3 regions of the Vibrio tarriae genome follow, and region 3 is predicted to be linked to each of the others. Evidence: predicted binding sites of a transcription regulator. Region 3 holds the regulator's gene; each other region holds the start of a gene.
What was found. Region 3 encodes PurR, which represses purine synthesis genes. Its sites were predicted from a motif close to TNANGNAAACGTTTNCNTNA; they were not measured.
Positions count from the first base shown of each region.

Region 1: glyA (serine hydroxymethyltransferase) is a predicted target of PurR. The motif match lies at 1,603-1,622, and genes of this name have one in related genera.
Region 2: folD (bifunctional methylenetetrahydrofolate dehydrogenase/methenyltetrahydrofolate cyclohydrolase FolD) is a predicted target of PurR. The motif match lies at 2,519-2,538, and genes of this name have one in related genera.

Region 1 is NZ_CP022353.1:1,857,386-1,861,715, forward strand. It holds gene CEQ48_RS14180 (hypothetical protein) at 1-137, shown strand, start outside; gene glyA (serine hydroxymethyltransferase) at 299-1,549, opposite strand; gene CEQ48_RS14190 (YitT family protein) at 1,889-2,485, shown strand; gene vpsQ (exopolysaccharide biosynthesis protein VpsQ) at 2,641-3,075, opposite strand; gene vpsP (exopolysaccharide biosynthesis protein VpsP) at 3,054-3,725, opposite strand; gene vpsO (exopolysaccharide regulatory tyrosine autokinase VpsO) at 3,759-4,330, opposite strand, start outside.
Region 2 is NZ_CP022353.1:772,816-777,145, reverse strand. It holds gene iutA (IutA-like xeno-aerobactin receptor) at 1-2,115, shown strand, start outside; tRNA gene CEQ48_RS09225 (tRNA-Arg) at 2,328-2,404, opposite strand; gene folD (bifunctional methylenetetrahydrofolate dehydrogenase/methenyltetrahydrofolate cyclohydrolase FolD) at 2,606-3,460, shown strand; gene CEQ48_RS09215 (hypothetical protein) at 3,582-3,872, opposite strand; gene CEQ48_RS09210 (Ig-like domain-containing protein) at 4,096-4,330, opposite strand, start outside.
Region 3 is NZ_CP022353.1:1,025,575-1,043,503, forward strand. It holds gene glgC (glucose-1-phosphate adenylyltransferase) at 413-1,630, shown strand; gene glgA (glycogen synthase GlgA) at 1,632-3,086, shown strand; gene CEQ48_RS10420 (alpha/beta fold hydrolase) at 3,274-4,092, shown strand; gene CEQ48_RS10425 (putative signal transducing protein) at 4,097-4,408, opposite strand; gene CEQ48_RS10430 (TVP38/TMEM64 family protein) at 4,442-5,131, opposite strand; gene CEQ48_RS10440 (TfoX/Sxy family DNA transformation protein) at 5,486-6,073, opposite strand; cyclic di-GMP riboswitch class I at 6,187-6,273, opposite strand; gene purR (HTH-type transcriptional repressor PurR) at 6,432-7,442, opposite strand; gene torD (molecular chaperone TorD) at 7,788-8,450, opposite strand; gene torR (two-component system response regulator TorR) at 8,675-9,379, shown strand; gene elyC (envelope biogenesis factor ElyC) at 9,483-10,304, opposite strand; gene cmoM (tRNA uridine 5-oxyacetic acid(34) methyltransferase CmoM) at 10,421-11,203, shown strand; gene mukF (chromosome partition protein MukF) at 11,215-12,552, shown strand; gene mukE (chromosome partition protein MukE) at 12,533-13,255, shown strand; gene mukB (chromosome partition protein MukB) at 13,252-17,727, shown strand; gene CEQ48_RS10490 (Lrp/AsnC family transcriptional regulator) at 17,798-17,929, opposite strand, start outside.

The sequences.
Region 1 (4,330 bases), 830 kb from region 3:
CCGAGAAAACTCTCGATATCATGCGCGATATCAACGTGGATTATTGTGATGGGGAAGGCTTAGGTAAGTTTACCGAAAGCAACAAGTACTACATGTTCAAGTGTAAATCCGGCACCATGATCAGTGTCAGTAAGTAAATACTGACGCCATTGACCAAACAATCACCACCGCTAAAAGCGGTGGTTTAGGGATGACAACAAAAAGCCTGCGAACTTCGCAGGCTTTTTTATCAGGACAACCTAACCAAAGAAAGTTGCAACCATGGCGTTGCAACTTCACATGGTTGGGGTTTTAACGCTTAAGCGTAAACAGGCAGACGTTGACAGATCGCCAATACTTTTTGTTTCGTCGCTTCAATCACACCTTGATCATTGATGTTGTCTAGAACATCACACATCCAGTTAGCGAGATCTTTTGCGTCTTGCTCAGTAAAACCACGGCGAGTGATTGCAGGTGTACCGACACGGATACCTGAAGTCACAAACGGGCTGCGTGGGTCATTTGGTACCGAGTTCTTGTTAACCGTGATATTGGCAGCGCCCAGAGCGGCATCTGCTTCTTTACCTGTGATGTTTTTATCAATCAGATCAACAAGGAACAAATGGTTTTCCGTGCTGTTAGAGACGATCTTGTAACCACGTTCTTGGAACTGAGCCACCATGGCTTTGGCGTTTTTCACCACACGCGCTTGGTAAGCTTTAAACTCAGGTTCCATCGCTTCTTTGAATGCCACCGCTTTTGCTGCAATCACGTGCATTAAAGGACCACCTTGGCCGCCAGGGAATACCGCTGAGTTCAGTTTTTTGTACATCTCCTCGCCGGCATTTGACAAAATCAGGCCACCGCGTGGACCAGCCAGCGTTTTATGCGTCGTAGTCGTAACAACGTGTGCAAAAGGCACTGGGCTTGGGTAAACACCCGCCGCAATCAAGCCCGCAACGTGTGCCATGTCAACAAACAGGTAAGCATCCACTTTATCGGCGATTTCACGCATGCGTTTCCAATCTACGATTTGTGAGTAAGCCGAGAAGCCACCGATGATCATCTTAGGCTTATGTTCCAGTGCCAAGGATTCCATTTCGTCGTAGTTAATTTGGCCCGCTTCATCGATGCCGTAAGGGATCACATTGTAGTGTTTACCCGAGAAGTTAACCGGTGAACCGTGAGTCAAATGACCACCGTGAGCAAGGCTCATACCTAGCACTGTGTCACCTGGGTTGAGCAGCGCCATGTACACCGCACTGTTCGCTTGTGATCCTGAGTGCGGCTGAACGTTCGCGTATTCACAGCCAAACAGTTGGCAAGCACGATCAATCGCTAAAGCTTCTGCTTTGTCCACGTACTCACAACCACCATAGTAACGCTTACCTGGATAACCTTCGGCGTACTTGTTGGTCAGTTGAGAACCTTGTGCTTGCATTACACGCGGGCTGGTGTAGTTTTCTGAAGCAATAAGTTCAATATGTTCTTCTTGACGAAGCGTCTCTTCCTGAATGGCAGCGTATAGCTCCGGATCGTAATCAGCGATGTTCATATCACGCTTAAGCATCTGTATCTCCTGACTCAGATTGACTGAAATTGCAAAAAAACCACACAATGACTCAACGCAAACGTTTTCGTCATCACATTATGGCGCGCATTCTACATAATTTGATCTTTATCATAAAGCCCAAATTCATGAATTTATCATGCAGTTTTTTCATAACCACTATGACAGCGTTCTTGCTGTAGGGATAAACCTACCTAAACAACAAAACTGTCAATTTTTTGCTTTACACCCTGTAAAGCGGATGTGACATAGGTTTACCTCAATTTTTCATCCCTAGCTACCGAAAATATCCGCTTTTCATTAACATCCGCGCCATTCTCTCTCCTGATAACGGAATTTATGGAAAAACATTCACATAAAGAAGATTGGATCGCGATTCTAACTGGGACATTTCTTGTCGCACAGGGCGTCTATTTTCTACAAGCGGGGCAACTGCTAACCGGAGGAACCACAGGATTAGCGCTGTTAATGACCCAATTTTTGCCACTGACCTTTGGCGTGCTTTATTTTCTCTCGAATTGCCCATTTTATCTGTTGGCTTGGAAGCGCTTTGGTGCTCGTTTTGCGTTTAATAGCGCGATTTCCGGCGCTTTAGTCTCGATCTTTGCCGATCATCTGGCCATGTTGATTACTCTTGAAAAAGTGAATGTGGTTTATTGTGCGGTAGCCGGAGGGCTATTGATGGGCTTAGGGATGCTGATTTTATTTCGTCATCGCTCAAGCCTTGGCGGCTTTAATGTGCTGTGCCTCTTTATTCAAGACAGATTTGGCATCTCAGTCGGGAAAAGTCAGATGGCGATAGATGGCTTAATCTTGCTCGCCTCGTTCTTTTTTGTTTCTCCACTGACCATAGGTTTATCGATTTTGGGGGCGTTTTTACTCAATGTCGTGCTGGTAATGAATCACAAACCGAGCCGTTATCGCGTCATCTATTAGTCTGTTCTGCTAGTTATACCAAAACTACTTGGAGTTGCAGGTAGGAGGCAAGAGAGTGAATCCCCATGAGCATAGATAAACACTGTGATTGGGGTGAGCGAACGTAGCCAACACCGCTGCAGCTTCAAGTAGGAAGGGTATAGTGAAAAGAAAGTCTAATAAGGCTCTCTTTGCTTACGTTGGAGTAAACCCGCGAGCATAGTGTTGATCACGCTGGCCAGTGTCACCCCAATGAAACTGGCTAAGATGTCTTGAATAGAAAAAGTGCGAAGTGGTGTGAAGGCTTGAATACCTTCATCAATCAAGCAGCAAATCGCCACCAACAGGCCAGTGACGATGATCATCTTATAGCTGTGGCTCGTGGCAGAAAGCACTCGATACAGCGCCAACGTCAGCAACATGGCTAATAGGCCATGCAAATGGGTATCTCCCCCCACTGCCCTTTCTAATTGGTAAACATAATCGGCATGCCAGCCGGAAGATTTCAACCAAGAAGCCAAAGCCGTCGACAAGGCTAACAAGCCAAACAACACCAAAGAAACTGGACGCTGTTGATAGATTTGACGGCCTATTTTAAGACGCTGTTGCAAATGGAAATCTCTAATTTGGGCTCACGGCGTGAGGCTAAAGTGCAAGCCAGTTTGAACTGATGCGCCGATTTTAGGTAATCCGCCAAAAGGTGTCGACTGTTTTTGCCGTCTAGTCCGCGCGCCAGATGTTCAATCACCAACCACTTTTGTTCACTATCCCACTGTTTCCAGTGTGCTAACCCCACCTGCGAGATGGCAATATTCACGGCTGGTGTATACGGCCCATACCGGTCAGCATTGCGCATAAATTTATCGAGAGAGTCCTTGCTCGAATGAGGCTGCGTTGCATCATGAGCAGATAACTGAGCTTCAATCTTTAACAATTCAGCCCAAGTGTCAGGCCAAGTTGGGCGCCGCTCGGCACTGTCCAGAAACGCGGTTTTAGCCGCATGCAACGCTTGCTGCGTATCTTGCTCCTGAGCAAGATACGCTTGCCACTGAAAAATCCGTCCCTGTAAAAAATAATACTGCGGATGTTCAGGGCTATACTCAATCGCACTCTTGATAGCCTTGTGCGCATCATCCACGGCCGAGAGCGTCGCCGGAGAATGATTCCAAGCTAGCAGAGCCTTCTCAGCGGTAACACCATACAAGGAGGCGATCCCTTGTTGGAAGGCGAAATAGATCACCCACAACGCAGAACTCGCCACCCCGACACGCCATCCAAACTGAAAAAAAAGCGTTCACTTTGCCGCGCCCGATTTCGTCTCTTCGCCATAGTAAGCTTGGTAGTGATAATAGCCGCTGTAGCGTGAAGCCTTTTTCGCATTAAGACGATTGAGTATCACACCATCAATACGACTGCCCTGCTGAGTCAATTTACCCACCACTTCCCGCACGACTGGCGTTCGAGTATGGTTGGCATCAATCACCAAAATCACAGAGTCCACGTATTGCGCCAGCATAAAGCTATCGCTCACCGCGAGACAGGGTGGCGTATCAATCACAATGCGTTGATAGCGAGTACGTAAATCGGCCAACAGTTCACTAAATTTGCTCGAAGAGAGCAGCTCTAACGGGTTGGAGGCATAAACACCCGCAGTGAGAATATCGAGCCCGGATTGCTCATCATGGTAGACGCAATCTTCTAAGCTCTGCGTGCCATTGAGTAAATTGGTGACGCCCGGTTGTGAGCCAGAAATGCCAAAACGGTGCGCAATCGCCGGTTTGCGTAAATCACAGTCAATCAACAAGGTTTTTTCCATTTGTGCCAACGACAAGGCCAAGTTCAGGCTAGATGTCGTTTTCCCCTCCC
Region 2 (4,330 bases), 260 kb from region 3:
ATTGCCGTAGCCAGTGTCATCTTTACCACGCCCGTTGTAGCAGAAGAACAAACATTGTTTGACGAAATGGTTGTGGTTTCAAGCCGTACCCCGAAAGCGATCAGTGATATCCCGGGAACCGTTTGGTACATCGATTCAGAGCAGATTGAGCAAGAATATCGTGGTGGTAAAACATTAGGCGAGATTCTCGCATCTGCCATTCCATCACTGGATGTCAGCTCAGGCGCACGGACCAACTACGGCCAAAATCTGCGTGGACGCAAAATGCTGGTGATGATCGACGGTGTATCCCTCGAATCTTCACGTCAAATCAGTCGCCATATGGACTCTATCGACCCGTTTAACATTGAACGTATCGAAGTGCTTTCTGGTGCAACGTCTATCTACGGTGCGGGCGCATCGGGCGGTGTAATCAACATCATCACAAAAAAAGCGACAAGCCAAGAGCTCGAATTTGAATCTTACGTCGGCGCAACGTCTGGTTTTAATTCTGACGAAGATTTTGACTACAAAGTCGGCCAATCCATCTCTGGTGGTAACGATAAAGTTCAAGCGCGCGCTTCTGTGGTTTACACAGAAACCCAAGGTTTCTTTGATGCCAACGGCGATATCGTCACACCCGACATTTCACAAGGATCTCTGCAATTCAACCAAACCGTTGATTTGATGACGACTGTGGGTGTGAATATTTCTGAAACTCAAAAACTCAACCTGTTGGCGCAATACTATGATAGCCAGCAAGACTCCCCTTACGGCCTGTACATCGTCAATAACAAGTTTGTGGACGTGAGAAACGGCTTTGACTCAGACCGCGAACACGGCACGGAACGTATGATGCTGAGTGCGTCTTACGTCAATGATGAATTCTTGAATCACCAACTGATTGCAGAAGCCTCCTACCGTAAAGAAGATCAAACTTATACCCCTTACTACCAGTCTTCTGGCCAGCAAATCACGGATGTCATCTCACTCAAGGCCGCTCTGGCGAAGAATTTTGACAAACTGAATCTGGTGTATGGGATTGATGCTTATCAAGATCAGTTAGACAGCAACCAAGCCCTGTATGACAAAACCACCGCCAACAACTCAGGAAACCTCATCAACCGTACTTACGCGCAAGTGGGCCGTTACCCTGGGATTAAAGTAGGTTCTGTCGCCGGTTTTGTTCAAGCAGGTTACGACATCACTGACGACTGGTCAGTCGAAGGTGGCTTCCGTTACCAGCATATGGTCAATAAAATCGATGACTTCGTAGGCTACCCGCAGCAGAAGAACATCGCTGAAGGTAAAGGGACTTCTGCCGATGCCGTACCGGGAGGCGAAACTGATTACAACGTGGGTCTGTTCAACTTAGGTACGCTTTATCATCTCAATAACCACTCGCAAGTTTGGGCTAACTTCTCACAAGGTTTCGATCTGGCAGATCCTGCGAAATACTACGGCCAAGGCAACTACAAACTGGTCGGCAGCCATTGGACGTTGCAAGACAGTATCAATGTCGATAGCTCTAAGATGTCAGGCATTAAAACCAACAGCGTTGAGCTGGGCTATCGCTTAGAGAAAGACAGTTTCAACCTGCAAACTGCAGCCTACTATTCCACCTCGGATAAATCTGTTTCTTACAACAAGCAAACCTTATTGATTGAAGAAGTGGAAGATAAGAAACGTGTTTACGGGTTTGAGGCCATGGCGTCTTACTGGGTACACACCAATGTTCAATTGGGTGCGTCAGGTCACTACGTGGTCTCGAAAGTCAAAGGCGATAACGGCTGGGAAGATATGACAGCAGGCGAAGCCAGCACATCAAAAGCCAGTGCTTGGGCGGGTTGGTATGATGCGGATCTGGCGGTTAAGTTACAGAGCCAAACCATGTTTGACTACAAAGATGAGGCACAAAACAAGTTGGACGGTTATACCACCTTTGACTTAGTCGGTAGCTACCAACTGCCTGTGGGCAGTCTCGGTTTTGGTGTGCTCAACCTGTTTGACCACGACTACACCACCATTTGGGGTCAACGTGCGCAGATCGTTTATTCCGCTCACTACGATGCTGCTGCGTATGACTACAAAGGCCGTGGCCGTACTTATACCTTGAACTACCAAGTAAAATTCTAATTCAAGTAGCAGTCACTCCATTGAGGAGTGACTGCTACTTTATTTCCTCAATTCTTCTGTGCTGTATCCGGCTTATTCTCAATACATTGGATAGTCACCATCCTGCTATTCCACTCTTCACGTACTCGCAAGAGTATGGTTCACACCAGCAAAATAAAACCGCAGAAATGAAAAAGCGCCAGCAAGAATTCACTTGCTGGCGCTTAGAATAATGGCACGCCCTACAGGATTCGAACCTGTGACCACATGCTTAGAAGGCACGTGCTCTATCCAACTGAGCTAAGGGCGCGCTACAGGGTGAGGATTATACGAGTTAAACGGGCTAGATCAACGCCTTTGTCTAACTTTCTGTTTCAAATGAGCAATATTTTACCGATCTCATCTCAACTGCCGAAAAACAGAACAAAGCAAACGTTTGCTTGTGGATGTTATCAAAAATATCTGCGACAATGCGCGCAAAAATTTTCGCTCCAAACCTGTAAGGAAAGTCATGACTGCTCAAAATATTGATGGAACGCTGATTTCGCAAACGGTGCGCTCAGAAGTGGCAGCCCGTGTTAAAGCTCGGGTTCAAGCCGGGTTACGAGCCCCTGGGCTAGCAGTGGTGTTGGTGGGCGAAGATCCTGCTTCACAAGTGTATGTCGGCAGTAAACGCCGTGCCTGTGAAGAAGTCGGCTTTGTCTCCAAATCTTTCGATTTACCCGCCACTGCGAGTGAAGAAGCCTTGCTGTCACTGGTTGAAGAACTCAATAACGATCCGCAAATCGATGGTATTTTGGTACAACTGCCGTTACCTGCGGGTATTGATACCACCAAAGTGTTGGAGAGTATTCACCCTGAGAAAGATGTGGATGGTTTCCACCCTTACAACGTTGGTCGTTTGGCGCAGCGCATTCCGAAACTGCGCTCTTGCACACCCAAAGGCATTATTACTCTGCTTGAACGTTACAACATTCCACTGCGCGGTAAACATGCGGTGATTGTGGGTGCCTCCAACATTGTTGGTCGCCCTATGACGTTAGAGCTGTTACTGGCAGGTTGCACTACCACCACTTGCCACCGCTTTACTCAAGATCTCGAAGGCCATATTCGCCAAGCTGATGTCTTGGTGGTTGCGGTCGGTAAACCCAACTTTATTCCGGGAGCATGGATTAAAGAAGGCGCGATTGTGGTCGATGTCGGCATTAACCGCTTAGATACAGGCAAACTGGTTGGCGATGTGGAATACGATGTTGCCCGCACGCGTGCGAGTTTTATCACTCCAGTACCAGGTGGTGTGGGGCCAATGACTGTTGCAAGCCTAATTGAAAACACCATGATGGCGTGTGAGCAGTTCCATACTTAAGATTAAGGTTTTCACACGTCATAATGTGAAAACTGAAAAATTGAGGTCAACACATAATATGTGCTGACCTCTTTGCTTTTTATTCACCCCAATTTCCGTGGGTGAGTAATCTGCACAAGAATTAGAGATCATTCATTAGCTGTTCTAACTCATCCGTCGCATCTTCAATAAGATGGCTTAGTTCACGTGCGTCTTGCTCTTCCAAAAAAAGTTGCCATGGGCGCTTTTTGTTAGTACTGACAATTCGAGTATGCCCGATCTTTTTTTCGAACTTAACTTGCTCAAAATCTGCGGCATGATGTTGGTGAGTTTCCATTACATCAATACTCAATTTCCCAAGCGGGCTAATTTCTATGTGAGCATTTAGCTGCGGTTTACCGGCCACTCGGTAATGTCTGTGAACTGTAATCATAATATCCCCCTAGCCTGACATAGTTTTCTACCACTTTTAGTTTAGAACACTCGATTGAACCTGAAGTGCGAATTGCTCATCAAGCTCTCATCCATTTTCTAATTATTTGAAATATTGAGAATTAATTGAGGACTGAACCGAAAAATAATTGTAGAAAGTGATGTTCTAAGAGAAAAGAAAACACCCTAGCTAAACTAGGGTGTTGGTTTAAAACATATAGGGCTTATTGCACATTATTCATCTGGCTAAGTTTGTCCCCAACCGGTTTGGAGAAATTAAAGCCATCATGTTGATCCCAGTTGATTGACCAGGTCATCACCCCTGCATAATTTGGGTAAGCAAAGGCTGGTTTGATGGTGCCGCAGCGGGTTCCTTTGGTTAAACAATCCAACGCATCAAGGATATTTTGGGTTGGAGCTTGACCTGAATTTGCCGAACTTGGACCTGACGGCAAACCA
Region 3 (17,929 bases):
AACGCTCTTTCTCAGTCCGATATTTATCCGCTACGTATTCTTTTCTATGTATTGAGCGATTTTCTTCGCTAAATCATCATTTTCATTATTTAGGAGGTGAGCTGACATTCAGGCAGTTAATGTGCCGTGATGGCTGAATATGAGGTTTATGTCATTGAACTACCCAAAGAGTGTGAGTTGGAATAAGTCTTTTCCATCTCGTTTTGTTTCACCACTGAGATTTTAAGAAATTGATTGGTATTCGGCCAAGGATTCGATAACGTATAGCCAACCGATTGCATTGTTTATTCAGCACATTTGTGCTGGCTGTCGTACTGATGTTGCTGTCGGTTAGCATGGAGCGCCGAGCCAGGACCCCTAAAGCAAAAATTTCGTGGTTCGGCAAATATTATAAAAGAATGGAGAACAACACATGGCTGGAGTATTAGGCATGATTTTGGCGGGAGGAGAAGGGTCACGTTTGAAGCCGTTGACTGAAACCCGTACCAAGCCGGCAGTTCCTTTTGGTGGAAGCTACCGTTTAATCGACTTTGCACTCAATAACTTCGTGAATGCCGATTTAATGCGGATTTATGTTCTGACGCAGTTCAAATCGCAATCGCTATACATTCATATGAAAAAGGGCTGGAATCTTTCTGGGATCACGGATCGTTTTATCGACATTATTCCCGCACAAATGCGTGATGGAAAACGTTGGTATGAAGGCACTGCCGATGCGATTTATCAAAACCTCCGTTTTGTTGAGATCGTCGCGCCAGATCAAGTCTGTATTTTTGGCTCAGACCATATCTACAAGATGGATATTCGCCAAATGCTCGATTTTCATCGCCGTATGGAAGCGGAATTGACCGTTTCTGCACTGCGTATGCCGATCAGCCAAGCCTCTCAGTTTGGGGTGATTGAAGTGGATGAAAACGGCAAAATGGTCGGTTTTGAAGAGAAACCGAGCAATCCCAAATCGATCCCCGGTGAACCTGAGTGGGCACTGGTCTCGATGGGTAACTACATCTTCGAAGCAGAAACGCTCAGCAAAGAACTGCGTGAAGATGCTGAAAATAACCAGTCCAGCCATGACTTTGGCAAAGACATCATTCCGAAAATGTTCCCGCGCGGTAAAGTCTATGTGTATGACTTCACGACCAACAAAATTAAGGGAGAGAAGGAATCGACCTACTGGCGTGATGTCGGAACCATCGAATCGTACTGGTCGGCACATATGGACTTGCTCGACAAAGATCCAGAATTTTCGCTATACAACCGCAGCTGGCCGCTGCACACCTACTATCCTCCTTTGCCACCTGCGACGTTTGTGGATGTCAAAGACAAGAAAGTCAAAATCACAGATAGCTTGATCTCTGGGGGAAGTTATATCCAAGGATCAACCATTTATAAATCAGTTCTGGGTTTCCGTAGCAACATTGCTGCTGGCTCTTTTATCAGTGAATCTGTTATCTTGGGCGACGTGAAAATAGGAGCTGGCTGCACGATTAAGCGCGCCATTATCGATAAAGATGTCGAGATCGCCGCCGGTACCATCATTGGTGAAGATTTGGAAATGGACAGAAAGCGTTTCCACGTTTCCGATGAAGGGATTGTGGTGATTGCGAAAGGTAGTAAGGTAGGATTCTAGAATGGAACAATTCAACGTTTGGTTTACCGTTTCAGAAGTACAGGGGCTGGTAAAAAGTGGTGGCCTGGCCGATGTGGCAAAAGCGCTGCCACAAGCGTTGAAAGCGTTGCATCAGCAGGTAGCTATTGCGCTGCCTGCTTATCGTTCAGTACCGGGAAAGGAAGATGCAGAGTTAGTACTGGAAACAGAGCTGACACACTGGCCGCACACTCAGTATCGTGTTTTAAAATGCGAGCTAGACGGTGTGCCAATCTATCTGATTGATTGCCCTGCTTATTTTGACCGCCCGGCGCTGTATGCTGAGAATAATCAAGCCTATGCCGATAATGGTGAACGGTTTGGTTTTTTCTCTGCAGCGTGTTTGGACGTACTGCCGAAACTCGGTATTCAGCCTGACATCATTCATGCGAATGATTGGCACACGAGTTTGGTGCCTTTTTTGCTGAAAACCCGTTATCGCTATGACAGCTTTTTTGAGCAAGTCAAAAGTGTGCTGACGGTGCATAACGCGATTTTTAAAGGGATCTTTTCCTACCATCAGTTAGAAGTCATTCCTGAGCTCAATTTATCGGGTATGGAATTTCTGCAATACGGTCACGATCATGTGAGCATGCTGAGGGCGGGGATCGCTTTTGCGGATAAAGTGAATGCGGTGAGTCCTAATTATGCGGCTGAGCTTTTAACGCCTCTTGGGGCTCACGGGCTTGTGGATGATTTTGTGCGCCGAGCGCGCGATTTACACGGTATCGTCAACGGTTGTGATTACAGCGAGTGGAATCCAAGAACCGACCACTATCTGCCAGCAACCTACAGCGATGAGCCAGATTCGATGCGCAAGGGGAAAGCGCTCTGTAAAACTGCGCTGCAGGAAGAGTTACACCTGCCGGTTACCGATGTACCTCTGTTTGGTATGGTTTGCCGTTTAACGCATCAGAAAGGCTTTCATTACCTGTTGCCGATTTTAGAGCAGTTCCTGCGAAATAACGTTCAAGTGGTCATTGTTGGTACTGGTGAGCCGGAAGTCGCTGCGCGGCTGAATAAGATCGCTCATTATCATCGGGCCAAGTTTGCGTTTGTCGAGACCTACAGTGAGCGTTTAGCGCACTGGGTTGAAGCGGGATCGGATTTCTTCTTAATGCCTTCTGAATTTGAAGCCTGTGGGCTCAATCAGATTTACAGCATGGCTTACGGCACTCTGCCTATTGTTCGTGAAGTGGGTGGCTTGAAAGATACGGTGAACGATTACGATAAATTCCCGGAGCGCGCGACAGGCTTTGGTTACCAAGAGCCCACGCCAGAAGCTCTATTGATCACTATGCAGCGGGCACTCTTGTTTTATCTGCAGCAGCCAGAAGAGATGCTGAAAGTGCAACAACGTGCCATGCAGCAAAACTTCAGTTGGGAAGAGTCTGCCCAAGAGTATATGAAGATGTATCGACTCGCGCGATTTGGCTAACGATATCACCGTCCGATTTGAAGCGGCAGCAGTGTTGGCTGCCACTCCAAGTCGTTTGGGTCTATGAATCATCTCTCAGGCACCGCAAGGTGCCTTTTTTCTGTTTCACTCAACAGTTTCTTACAACTGGGGGGATTCTCTTGACTAAGATTATGGTAGTCTTGGCCTGCGTAATTAAGAGGTTTCAATGTCTTCCCCTATGACTGCCATTGCCGAAAAAGTGCTGTTTCACAAAACTTATCTTCACCCGACAAGTCAGGAGTGGGTGGTGTTCGTTCATGGTGCGGGGGGCAGCTCATCCATATGGTTCAAGCAGATCAAAGCGTATCGGCAGCATTTCAATTTATTGCTGATTGATTTGCGCGGCCATGGGAAATCCAATCAGTTACTCAGAGACTGGATTGCCAATCGCTATACGTTTAAGACCGTGACGCTGGATGTGCTCAAAGTGCTTGATCACTTGAAAATCCAGTCGGCGCATTTTGTGGGCATGTCGCTGGGTACCATCATAGTCCGTAACCTTGCTGAGCTTGCCACGCATCGGGTCAATTCTATGGTGCTTGGTGGCGCGGTCACACGGCTTAATGCGCGTTCGCAAGTGTTGGTTAAGCTAGGACATTTGAGTAAGCACCTCATCCCGTACATGTGGCTGTATCGCTTATTTGCTTACATAGTGATGCCGCAGCGTAGTCAAAAAGAGTCTCGCCATCTGTTTATTCGTGAAGCGCAAAAGCTCTGTCAGAAAGAATTTAAACGTTGGTTTACGTTAACCGCTGAGGTGAATCCGCTGATGCGTTATTTCCGCGACCGCGAATTGCCGATCCCAACCTTATATTTGATGGGAGAGAAGGATTACATGTTCATCCATCCGGTGAAAGAGATGGTGGCGCTCCACGCACAAAGTGAGCTGTATGAAATCCCAAACTGCGGTCATGTATGTAATGTCGAGCAGCCTGAGCTATTTAATCAGCGTTCTATCGAGTTTATCCAGCGCCAAATCCGCTAATCCCTCACTGAGCAGTTTGGCTAAAACCACACTGCCAGCAGGCGGAAAATTGCCCTTCATGATGTTCCCCACACTCTGGACACTGCCAGCATTCGGCGGGTGGGGGATTGAGAAATTCACGGATGATTTGCTGCGCTGCGGTTTGTTGCTCCGGTTTCTGTAACCAAAGTGAAGGGGCGCTGCTGGAATCCATCGGGATCTCGCCGCGCAGCGCAAACAGCATTTCTCCACGCAACTCACACGCTATCCCTTGCTGATGCAAAAGCTGCATCAGCATGTGCGCTTCAAGCGGATGAGTGGCCGTGTAGATTTTCATTGTCCTTCCCAGCTTATTTTTACCAAGAGTGACTTACTTCACCGTCGATTGAGTGGCACGCTGCTGAACTTTGCCCATGAGCCATTTCACCACTATCGGAAATACGCCTAACAAAACGAATGAAGCGAGCACAGGGAGCGACACAATTTCGCCTAAGCTTGAGATTTCCGCCAGTTGAGTACCAGCATTGAGATACACCGCTGTACCCGGCAGCATACCAAGTTGGCTGACCCAGTAGTAACGCCAAGTGGAGATAGGCGTTAGCCCCATCACTAAGTTAATCAGGAAAAATGGAAAAATCGGGATCAGTCGCAGAGAGAGTAAATAAAACGCGCCATCTCGTTCAATACCTTGATTGATGGTCTGCAATTTATCAGCGAATTTAGCTTGCACCCAATCTCGCAATAAGAAGCGGCTACTGAGAAAGGCGAGAGTGGCACCAATAGTACTGGCAAAAGAAGCCAGCAGTAAGCTCAACCAAAAGCCAAATAGGGCCGCTCCCAATAAAGTCACGACCGTTGCGCCGGGGATTGAAAATGCGGTTAGGAGAACATACACCACAAAATAGATCAGTGCGGCTTGCAGCAAATGGGCATCAATATAATTCGCTAATTCGGCTTGTTTGGCTTTCGCGACATCTAGTGTTAGGTATTGGCTAAACTGCGTCACCAAGAGCGCGGCGATGGCAATCAAAACAATGGCGATGATGAGTTTTTTATACATTCGAGTACCTAGTCATTACTTTATGGTTTGTGGGGCGTGATATTGCCCGTTTTACTTGGCTCTTCAGCAGTGTGGGCTACGTTTCTTCACCCAATCATAGAGTGTCTCTGGTTTGATGTGGGTGCACACAGTGACCGCCGACTTGTCACTCCAAGTCATGAGAGTATCGCTCATTACTCAAGTATATCGTCTGTAACTGAATTTACTGGAGATACATAGAGAGCCTAAAAGTAAAGACAGGTCAAAGGCCGTTTTTCTTTCAAAAAAATAACGCGCCACTTTGGACGCGTTATGAAATATAGGGTGTGTAAAAACACAGGATGATTACAGGCGTTGATGAACTCAAAATGAAACTCAGAGATGCCTTAATAGCTCATCACGACGATTTTGTGGGATCACCGACCAATGTTTACCTTCGATTGCGCCTTCTAGAGCCCATAACAGCTCTAAACTCACTTCTGCCGTGTGGGTTCGTTGAACCGCTTTATAAGCTTCGACAGAACCAAGAGTCTGAAGAGACTCGACGGTTTCGATACCTGCTTTTTTGAGCATTCTTTCTGTTGCTAAACGCAAGTTAGGAAGATCTTTCAAACGATCAGGTTTCGCTTGTGCTTGAGTTTCACGTTCGGCCTTAGCGACCTCCAGTGCTGCACGCGCTTCATTAAGGATAGAGTCTGGGTGACTCCAACAATCTTCAGGTAGAGCGTAGTACTTAGTTACAACGGGGAAGCCACGTTTTTTGTAAACATAAGGTTCATAACCTTGCTGTTTATACTTTTCGATTGTGGCGTCATCTGCACGGATGTGCAGCGTATCGTTAACCACAAGCGCAAACATAGTTTCGTCGACGAAAATACCAAAGCCACCAAACATTGAACGAGATTTAACACGTCCTAGCTGCTCAAAGAGCCGCATTGAATCTTTTAATACTGGTTTATCCATGCTGTTAGTCTCGGAGTATTGTTACATACGCCACCAAGTCAGGTCCGAGAAAATTAGCAAATACATGCATCGGCCATGTCAATGATGAGTCAACATAGTGTATGCATTTTGCCATCGGTAACCCCGCTACCTACCACGTCTTCTGGTTTAGGCCGGAGGCTTTGCGTCCCACTCTTTCGAATGGTTTGCCCTGTGCGTGACATTTTTCCTGATAAAAATTAATCATTCTTGGCTCATCCTCACATACTGATATTTCAATTGTGAGAATAAGCGCTATTAATGATACTCGCTCTACATATGTTTTGTCATATTTATGTGACAGGGTTTCAAATATAGGCGTTATGAATTGTCAAGAAAGTTAGGATTTTGTCAAGTCTTTCACCGTATCGCGCTCTACGATCTCTGGGTGCATTTCGAAAATACGGCGATCATGTTCTTTATCTTTAATGCGCTCTAACAAAATTTCAAACGCGTTCTTGCCCACACGACGCTTGGGTTGGTGCACTGTGGTCAGTGGTGGAGAGAAGTATTCTGCTAACTCGATATTATCGTAACCGATGACAGACATATCTTCTGGAATACGTATGCCTTTCTGTTGCAAACGGCTCATCAGACCTAATGCCATCGTATCGTTGAAACAGAATACCGCCGTGGGGCGCTTGTCCATCGCAATGATTTTATCCGCCGCTAAAACGGCAGTATCACACTCAAAGTTACCTTCCAAGATCCAATCTTCATTGACGGTCAAATTAGCTTCCGCCATTGCGCGGCGGAAACCTTGAATGCGCTCTTGGCATGCGGCTTTGACGAAGTGACCACTCAAACATGCAATCTCAGTGTGACCGCGGTCAGTGAGATATTTGGTCGCGAGGTAGCCGCCTTCTTCTGAGTTATCGATGATTTTATCGGCGTGCGACGTTTCTGGACCCCAATCCATAACCACTTTTGGAATATCTTTGTGCGCATCCAACATATCTTGCAGTTCTTGGGTTAGGTCTGAGCACATCACCAAAATGCCATCAACCCGTTTTTCGGCCAGCATGCGGATATAATCGCGTTGCTTTTCATAGATGCCGCCTGTGTTACATAGGATCAGCGTATAGCCTTGACGGTAACAGTAGCTTTCCACACCGTCGATAACTTCCGAGAAAAACAGGTTAGTAGATTGCGTCACTAACATACCAATCGTGCGAGTGGTATTGCACTTTAAGCTGCGTGCTACGGCACTTGGCGCGTAGTTCAGTTGCTTAACGGCTTCCATCACTTTCTCTTGGGTGGTTTCTGCCACAAAACGAGTTTTATTGATAACGTGAGAAACGGTGGTGGTTGACACGCCCGCAAGGCGCGCCACATCTTTAATCGTAGCCATAGAGTGTTCCTGTCGATGACTGCTGCCAGCGAATAACATCGGTGGATTTAATCAGCAGAAGTAAGGCGAGACTGAGCGAATCTTCACACTCTGTGCGAGCACATGTCCAACACTATGCCGTACGTAAAGCGCTTCAATCACTATGCCTAAAGTAATAAACCTAAAGTAATAAAAAACAAAAACCGCTAAAAAACAGCGGTTTACATTTTTATTCGTTTTTATCGTTTGCGGGTGGATTTTAGACTGCAAATCTCTCCGTCGCAACGAAATTCATTCATCAAACTATAAGCCATTTCACAATTAATTCGTCTATCCTCATTCTACTTTAAGCTGCAACCGTATTGACTAATGGATGTCGTGAACCAGCTCATCAATACAGCGTTGATCTTGCTTAATAAAGACTAACGCTAAACGAGCGGCGGCTGAGTACAATCCGAATGCATCAAATTGAGTGCAACGTTCAACAAAGGCAGGCAGCCAAGTGAGTAAGTGTTGGCTTATGAAGTCGGACTGAGCTTGTAGCGCTGAACTCAGTTGTGCTCTGTGCTCAATTTGGTTAGCGCTGATCGCAAGATGCGCTAAAAAGTCGAGCTGTATGGCAAGATGATCCTCAGGCTCATTGATATTTTTTTCAACCTTAACCCCATGTGCGTTGAGTAACTCACGCATTTGCTGTGCAGGCTTGCCATTGAGTAAACCTTTATCGGTATAGACGGAGGCATAGGGTAGGGCGGAATCACGGTCTGATTTCAAAAAGAGATCGCAGAAATCCGCGGCGAGTTCTAACTGCGCATCTTGACGATCTTGTAGTCGGTTGAGCGTATCTATCAAGTTTTTAACTTCGCCGCTTAGGCTTTGCTCATCGGCGAGTCCGCTTAAAAAAGTGCGAATTTCTGCTGAGTGATAACGAGCGATATCTTGCTCATTCAGTTCCTTAAAAAACAGGCTCGACAGCCACCAATAGATTTCAGCACGCTTTTCATTGAGGATTTTCAGTTCTTGTATCATTTCTGCACTCCCAATCGATGTGTACTTAGTCTAAACCATAAACATGAACAGCTATCACTCTTATTGTGACAGCATGTGAAAAGAAAAGAATAGGTTGTTAATCTGTTAAATGAAGTTTGCTTTGCATCAAAAAAAGGTGAGATTTCTCACGGTTTTTCTCGAATTATTAACAGATATGAATAGAATAACCCTGCGATACATCCAGTTATTTAAAATGGTGCATTATGAGCTATCACGTACTTGTGGTTGAAGATGACCTCGTCACGCGGAGTAAGTTAAGTGGTTACTTTCAAAATGAAGGTTACCAAGTAACAGAAGCAGAAAGTGGCGCGCAGATGAGAGAAGCGTTAGAACTCAATGACATCGATCTGGTTTTGCTGGACATCAATTTGCCCGGTGAAGACGGTCTGTTATTGACGCGAGAATTACGCAGCCAGTCGGAGATTGGCATTATTTTAGTGACAGGACGCACCGACAGTATCGACAAAATCGTTGGCCTCGAAATGGGCGCGGACGATTATGTCACTAAACCCGTCGATTTGCGTGAGCTCCAGGTTCGTGTAAAAAACTTATTATGGCGAATTTCCCTCGCACAGCGAGAGAGAAATACGGACAAACAAGATGACAAACTGGTGCATTTTGGTGAGTGGACGTTCGATGTTCAGCGCCGTGCCTTAAGTCGTAACGGTGAGCCTGTGAAGCTCACTAAAGCGGAATACGAGTTGTTAGTCGCGCTTTCTTCTTATCCGAATCAGGTGCTGAGTCGTGAACGTATTTTGAACATGATCAGCCACCGTGTGGATGCGCCAAACGATCGTACTATTGATGTGTTGATTCGACGTATGCGCGCCAAGATGGAAATGGATCCAAAAAACCCGCAAATTTTTGTGACGGTTCACGGCGAAGGTTATATGTTCGCTGGGGATTAAACTTCGAAAGTGTCTTCATCCTTTTCTGCATTGTAAAAATTAAAAAACTGGCTAAATGCCAGTTTTTTACTTATTTTTTAACGAGTTGGATGATTTGGGGCGATTAGGGCGTTGTCGGAGCTTCTTCTACGACAGAGGGCGTTCCTACCTGTTCACTGCTATCTCCGGCAACGGTATCACGCAGTTTTTGCCACAATAGGCCTAATGTTTCGTACCAATACTGTTCGGTTTGCTCAAGATAGCGTGATTTAGGAATGTACTTATCCCAAGGCTGAACAATATTGAGATGACCTAAGTAGTTAGTCGGTGCTGGGATTGGCGTTAAACCTGCCGATTCAAATTCGCGCATCGCACGCTTCATATGGCTTGCTGAGGTGACCAGTACCATGCGCTTTTGTTGCACGAAAGCCGCAGCTTGGCGCGCTTCTTCCCAAGTATCTTTAGCGGTTTCCAGCAAAATAATATCCGATTTCGGCACACCTAACGCTAAAGCGACACGCGCCATCATCCGAGCGTGGCTAACTTCACTACCACCAGCGTAACCGGAGAGGATAAGTTTCGAACCCGGATACATACGACTAATACGAATGCCTTCTGTTAAGCGCATGAGCGCAGCACGAGTAAGCTCTGAGGTGGGGGGGATGTCATCATCAACCACATGGCCATTACCGAGCACCATCACGTAGTCAAGAGTACCTTCTACGGGTAAAAATGCCGTGTAAGTACGTTCAAGTGGCATCAATAAACGAGTCGCCACGGGTTGAAAGGAAACCAGAAATAACCCAGTGAGGGAGAACAACACCACTAGGCAGCCAGTTTTACGTTTTGCCGTGAACATGATCAGCATCAGGCCCACGAAACCAATGATCAGCAGCGCTGGCAGAGGCATCAACAGTGAAGAAAAAATTTTTTTCAGCTCAAACATAGAGAAAACAGTCCGAAAAAACAGCACTTGAGTATAAAAAGAGTCGAAGCCTCTTTATTCCTGCCATTCGTATGACAGAATAGCAGGCACGGTTCGTTATCATAACTCAAGCTACTGTGACAGAAGATCGCAATTTCGACGATATTGCCCACAAATTTGCAAAAAATATATACGGTTCTGACAAAGGTGAGATCCGCCAAGTCATTGTTTGGGAAGATTTGGAGCAGCTTCTCAGTCAACTGGACACGCAAAAAGTTCCCTTGCACGTGCTCGATGCGGGTGGCGGCTTGGCGCAAGTATCGCAAAAAATCGCTCGCCTTGGGCATCGAGTGACACTCTGTGATCTTTCTTCGGAAATGTTGCAATTGGCCGAGCAGGATATTGCAAACAATGGCCTGCTTGAGCAGTATCGCTTCGTCCATTCACCAGTGCAGACGATTCAAGCGCACCTTGATGCGCCCGTGGATTTGGTGCTGTTTCATGCGGTGATGGAATGGTTAGCGGAGCCCAAACCAGCGTTGCAAAATTTGTTGGCGCAAGTCAGACCGGGCGGCATGGTGTCGGTGATGTTTTACAACTATCACGGTTTGGTTTACAAAAACGCCGTGTGTGGCAACATTCCGCACGTGCTAGAAGATATGCCGCACCGCAAACGGTTTAAATTACAACCGCAGAAAGGCTTGCTCCCCGAAGAGGTCTACCAATGGATCGAAGAATCGGGTTTTGAGATCTGCGGGAAATCCGGTATTCGTTGTTTCAGTGATTACATCGGAAACATGAAAAATATGGGCGAATACCAGTATGAGGATTTGGTGGCACTGGAGCGCAAATTCTGCCGTCAGGAGCCTTACCTCTCATTGGGCCGATACATTCACGTATGGGCTAAGAAAAAACAATAACAGGATACACAATGAGTGAGTTTACTCAGGATACTGTGCAAAAGCCCATCGACGAACTCGTCACTTGGGTAAAACAGTATGACTTCTCATTGAATCTGCCTACTGAGCGGCTGGCATTTTTGCTCGCGATTGCTGTGCTCAGTAATGAAAGATTTGATGAAGAGCTCGGAGAAGGGGAACTTCACGATGCATTCGCGATAGTCACGCGCTTGTTTGCAGAATCGGGAGAAGCCTCAGCCTTTCGGGCTAACAATGCGATTAATGATCTGGTGAAGCAGCGCTTACTCAGTCGCTTTACCAGCGAAATGACGGAAGGTGCCAGCATCTACCGTTTGACTCCTTTAGCGATCGGCATTACCGATTACTATGTTCGTCATCGCGAATTTTCCAAACTGAAACTATCCATCCAACTCTCTATGGTCGCGGATGAGATGGCGAAAGCCGTGGAATCCGCGCAGCAGGGTGGCAGTGTCGCCCATTGGCGCAAAAACGTGTTTGGCGTGCTCAAATATTCGGTGAGTGAAATCTTCGATCGCATCGATCTTAACCAGCGTGTGATGGATGAGCAGCAGCAATCGGTCAAAGAACAGATTGCCGATCTGCTGAATAAAGATTGGCGTGATGCGATCAACAACTGTGAAGCCTTGCTGTCTGAGACTTCCGCCACACTGCGTGAGTTGCAAGATACCTTGCAAGCGGCTGGCGATGAGTTGCAAACGCAAATTCTCGATATTCAGGAGTGCGTGTATGGCGATCTGGAATTGGATTTCATCGAAGAGACGCTGTTTGCGCTGCAGATGAAGCTTGACCGCATCACGAGCTGGGGGCAGCAGTCGATTGATCTTTGGATCGGTTACGATCGCCACGTCCACAAGTTTATTCGTACCGCGATTGATATGGACCAGAACCGCGCGTTCAGCCAACGTCTGCGTCAGTCAATGAACGACTATTTTGAACAACCTTGGTATCTCACTTACGCCGATGCAGAACGTCTATCCGATCTGCGAGATGAAACCTTGACCCTGCGTGACGAAGAAGTTACCGGTCATGTGCCGATGGAAGTGGAATACGAAGAGCTGCAACAAGTGAACGATGAACTTGCGCAGCGGATTGGCGACATGCTGAAAGTGCATAAAGAGCAGGGCGCAGCGATTGATTTAGCACTTGTACTGCGTGATTACTTAGCCAGCCACCCACGAACCCATCATTTCGATTTAGCCCGAATGGTTGTCGACCAAGCGGTAAGACTGGGTTATTCCGAGTCCGACTACCGCGCTATCCAGCCTGACTGGACGGCGATCAACGATTTTGGCGCAAAGGTACAAGCGAATGTCATCGACCGATATTAATGAATACATGCCAGAGAATCTGGCCAAAGCGATTGCAAACCCGCTATTTCCAGCGCTAGACAGTTTGCTGCGTGCGGGGCGTCATGTTTCCAGTGACGATTTGGATAACCACGCCTTCCTGTCGGATTTTGAGCCGGATTTGGCGCTGTTTTATCAACGCTACCACACCGAACTGGTGCGCGCGCCGGAGGGTTTTTTCTATCTGCGTCCACGTTCCACTTCGCTTATCAACCGCAGTGTGCTCTCTGAGCTGGATATGCTGGTGGGTAAAGTGCTCTGTTTCCTCTATTTGAGCCCTGAGCGTTTAGCGCACGAAGGCATTTTCACCAACCAAGAGCTGTACGATGAGCTACTGACACTGGTGGAAGAGAAGAAGCTGATGAAGCTGGTGACGAACCGCGCGAGCGGCTCGGATCTGGATCGCGAGAAGCTGTTTGAAAAAGTGCGTACTTCGCTGCGTCGTTTACGTCGCCTCGGTATGGTGATCACCATTGGTGATACGGCCAAATTCCGCATCACTGAAGCGGTATTTCGTTTTGGTGCGGATGTGCGTTTGGGCGGTGATGTGCGTGAAGCGCAGCTGCGCCTGATCCGTGATGGTGAAGCTGTGGTGCATACCCCAGAACCAAGCCAGCAAAGCCTGTTGGAAAACCCAGCAACCGAGTACGACGAAGAGCAAACCGAGTGGGAAGATGAAGCATGATTGAACGAGGTAAATATCAATCGCTAACCATGATCAACTGGAACGGCTTCTTTGCGCGTACCTTTGACATTGATAATTTAGTGACCACTTTATCCGGTGGTAACGGTGCGGGTAAGTCTACCACCATGGCGGCGTTTATCACCGCTTTGATCCCAGACCAAAGCCTGCTCCATTTCCGTAACACTACCGAAGCGGGGAGCTCGCAAGCTTCTCGCGATAAAGGTTTGTACGGTAAGCTGCAAGCGGGGGCGTGTTACGCCGCGTTGGATGTGGTGAACTCACGTAACCAACGTTTACTGTTTGCGGTGAAGCTACAACAAGTGGCGGGACGTGATAAGAAAGTGGATATCAAACCTTTCTTGATCCAAGGTTTGCCAAGTCATGTTAAACCGACCGATGTGTTGGTCGAAACCGTATCCGACAAACATGCGCGTGTTCGCCAAATCAATGAAGTGAAAGATGCAGTGGGTCAGATTGAAGGCGCGCACTTCAAATCTTTCCCGTCGATTGTGGATTACCACGCGCAGATGTTTGAATTCGGCGTGATCCCGAAAAAACTGCGTAACAGCTCAGACCGTTCAAAATTCTACCGTTTGATTGAAGCTTCGCTTTACGGCGGTATTTCCAGTGCAATCACCCGTTCACTGCGTGATTATCTGCTGCCACAAAATGGCGGCGTGAAGAAAGCGTTCCAAGATATGGAATCCGCGCTGCGTGAAAACCGCATGACGCTGGAAGCGATCAAGACCACGCAAGCGGATCGAGATCTGTTCAAACACCTGATCACCGAATCGACCAATTATGTGGCTGCGGACTACATGCGCCACGCCAATGATCGTCGCAACAAAGTGGGACAAACGTTGGTTCTGCGCGGTGAGTTGTTCTCTTCTCGTGAAACCCTGATTGAGCAAAACAGCTTGCTGAACCGTGTTCACGAAGAGCTAGAACTGCTGGTTGAGCAAGAGTCTGCGCTGGAGCAAGATTACCAAGGCGCGTCTGACCACCTGCAATTGGTGCAAAACGCGCTGCGTCAGCAAGAAAAAATTGAACGCTACCAAGAAGATCTCGAAGAGCTGAATTTCCGCCTCGAAGAGCAGATGATGGTGGTCGAAGAAGCCAATGAGCGAGTGATGATGGCCGAAGAGCGCACCACCATCAGTGAAGAGGAAGTGGATAGCCTCAAATCGCAATTGGCCGATTATCAGCAAGCCCTCGACGTGCAGCAAACCCGTGCTCTGCAATATCAACAAGCCGTGCAAGCGCTCGATAAAGCGCGTCGCTTATTGGATAAGCCAGAACTCACTGCGGAAAGTGCGCAAGCGTTAGCTACTCAACTGAAAGCGGAGCAGGAAACGCGCACCAGCGAACTGTTGGCTCTCAAACACAAGCTGGATATGTCTTCAGCCGCGGCGCAGCAGTTCAACCATGCGTTTGAATTGGTGAAACGCGTGCTGGGTGAGGTCGCGCGCAGTGAAGCTTCGAAGCAAGCGCAGCAAGTGATCCGCCAAGCGCGTGAAGCTCAACATGTGGTGCAAAATGAAGCGCAGTGGCAAGCACAACAACGAGACCTTGAGCGCCAACTTGAGCAGCAACGCAGCGTGCGTGAGCTGGCAACCCAATACCACAAACAACATATGGTGGTATTGGATGATGCCGCGACCGTCGGGTTAGAGCGTGAGCGCCACTCTGCACTGCTAGAAGAGCTGGAAACCGAGCAGGAAAACTGCCGTGAACAACGTGGTCAACTGCGCCATCAAGAGCAAGAACTGCAAACGCAAATCGCCCGTTTTGAGTCAATTGCACCTGCATGGATCAAAGCTAACGATGCATTAGAAACGCTACGTGAGCAAAGTGGTGCAGAACTGGCGGATAGCCAATCTGTCATGGCGCAAATGCAGCAAGTGTTGGAGCTGGAAAAAGCCCAATCCATGGCAAAAGATAAGCTCGCCGAGCGTCGCACGAAACTCGATAGCGAAATTGAGCGTTTAGCTTCTCCGGGTGGCTCTAACGATCCGCGTCTGAAAGGTTTGGCGGACACGCTAGGCGGTGTGCTGCTATCGGAAATTTATGACGACATCACCATTGATGATGCGCCGTATTTCAGTGCGATGTACGGCCCTGCGCGTCACGCGATTGTGGTGTCGGATCTCTCTGGTATTAAAGAAAAACTGGTTGAACTGGATGACTGTCCGGAAGATCTCTACCTCATCGAAGGTGATGTAGATGCGTTTGATGACAGCTCATTCAATGCCGAAGAGCTGGAAGGTGCGGTGTGCGTTCAGCTTAACCAGCGCCAAATGCGCTACTCGCGCTTCCCAGCCATTCCACTGTTTGGCCGCGCGGCGCGTGAGCAGCGTTTAGAGCTGCTACGTGAAGAGCGTGATGACGTGGTTGAGCAACACGCCAAAGCTTCGTTCGATTCGCAAAAGTTGCAACGTCTGTACGCCAGCTTCAACCAGTTTGTGGCGATGCACTTGCAAGTGGCGTTTGATGCCGACCCTGAGCAAGCCTTAGCGAATGCGCGCGATAAGCGTAATCAACTGCTGCGTTCGATCAGCGAATTTGAAGCACAAGAGCAGCAACTGCGTAGCCAGTTGCAAGCCAGTAAACAAGCGTTAGCTGCGCTAGACAAACTTGCGCCGCAAATGAGTCTACTTGACGAAGAGACGCTCGAAGCCCGTTACCACGAGCTTGAAGAAAAACTGCAACAGCTGAGTGAGGCCAAAGCCTTTATCGCTGCGCATGGCCGTACCATCAGCGAGCTGGATAAAGTGGCGGTGGTACTCGATGCCGACCCAGAGCAGTTTGATGCGCTGGAGCAACAATACCAGCAAGCTGACCAAGCACTACAGCAACTCAAAGCGCAAATTTTTGCGCTGTCGGATCTGCTTGAACGCCGTCATCACTTTGCTTATTCCGACTCGGTGGATCTGCTCAACCAAAGCAGTGAGCTGAGTGAACAGCTCAAAGCGAAATTGGTGCAGGCGGAAAGTGAACGTACCCGCAGCCGTGAAGAGCTGAAACAGGCGCAAGCTCAGCTCAGCCAATACAATCAGCTGTTGGCATCACTGAAAAGTTCGCACCAAGCTAAGCTGGAAACGGTACAAGAGTTTAAACAAGAGCTGCAAGAGTTTGGTGTGCATGCTGACGAAGGTGCGATTGAGCGTGCTCAGCGTCGTCGTGATGAGCTGCAAGAGCGTCTGCACACTTCACGCAGTCGTAAGAGCGAATACGAACGTACCATCACCTCCACTGAGCTGGAAATGAAAGCGCTGGTCAAGCGCATGAAGAAAGTCGAGAAAGATTATCAAGACCTGCGCACTTTCGTGGTCAACGCGAAAGCGGGTTGGTGCTCGGTACTGCGTCTTGCGCGCCAAAATGATGTTGAACGTCGTCTGCACAAGCGTGAGCTGGCTTACCTGTCTGCCGATGAACTGCGTTCGATGTCCGATAAATCATTGGGTGCGCTGCGTCTCGCGGTCGCCAACAATGAAGATCTGCGTGATGCACTGCGCCAGTCGGAAGATAACTCGCGTCCTGAGCGTAAAGTGCTGTTCTACATTGCGGTGTATCAGCATCTGCGTGAGCGCATTCGTCAAGACATCATTCGCACCGACGATCCGGTCGAAGCGATTGAAGAGATGGAAGTTGAACTGGCTCGTTTGACCGAAGAGTTGACCCAGCGTGAGCAACGTTTGGCGATCAGTTCGGATTCGGTAGCCAGCATCATCCGCAAAACCATTCAGCGTGAGCAAAACCGAATTCGTATGCTCAACCAAGGGCTGTCGAACATCTCCTTTGGTCAGGTGAACGGTGTGCGCCTGAATGTGAAAGTGCGTGAAAGCCATGAAATCCTGCTGGCAGGATTATCTGAGCAGCAAGCGCAGCACAAAGATCTGTTTGAAAGCGCGCGTTACACCTTCTCAGAAGCGATGGCTAAGCTGTTCCAACGCGTGAACCCTCACATCGACATGGGTCAACGTTCACCGCAAGTGCTGGGTGAGGAGCTTTTGGATTACCGTAACTACCTAGAGCTGAGTGTGGAAGTGAACCGTGGTTCGGATGGTTGGCTACAAGCTGAATCGGGCGCATTGTCGACCGGTGAAGCGATCGGTACCGGTCAGTCCATCCTGCTGATGGTGGTACAAAGCTGGGAAGAGGAGTCGCGTCGTCTGCGCAGTAAAGATATTGTGCCGTGTCGCCTGTTGTTCCTTGATGAAGCTGCGCGTCTGGATGCCAAATCCATCGCCACCTTGTTTGAGCTGTGTGAGCGTCTGGATATGCAGTTACTGATTGCTGCGCCAGAGAACATCAGCCCAGAGAAGGGCACCACTTACAAACTGGTACGTAAAGTGTTTAAAGATCACGAGCACGTACATGTGGTCGGGCTACGCGGTTTTGCGCAAACCGAAAAGCCAAAAACGGCGGAGCAGAAATTCGCCGAAGAATTGACGGGTGAGCTAACCGATTAATGTGTGATTGATGTAAAAACGCCTTCCATTTGGAAGGCGTTTCTTTTTGCAACCGAGCTTGTTGGTAAGTTTACTGCCGCTCATCTTTGGGTGAATCCATCACCACCATGGTGGTAATGGATTTCACCACCGCACATTCGCCAAGCACATCGGCATGGAAGCGTTTGTAAGCCACCAGATCTTTGGTTTCCACGCGCAGCAA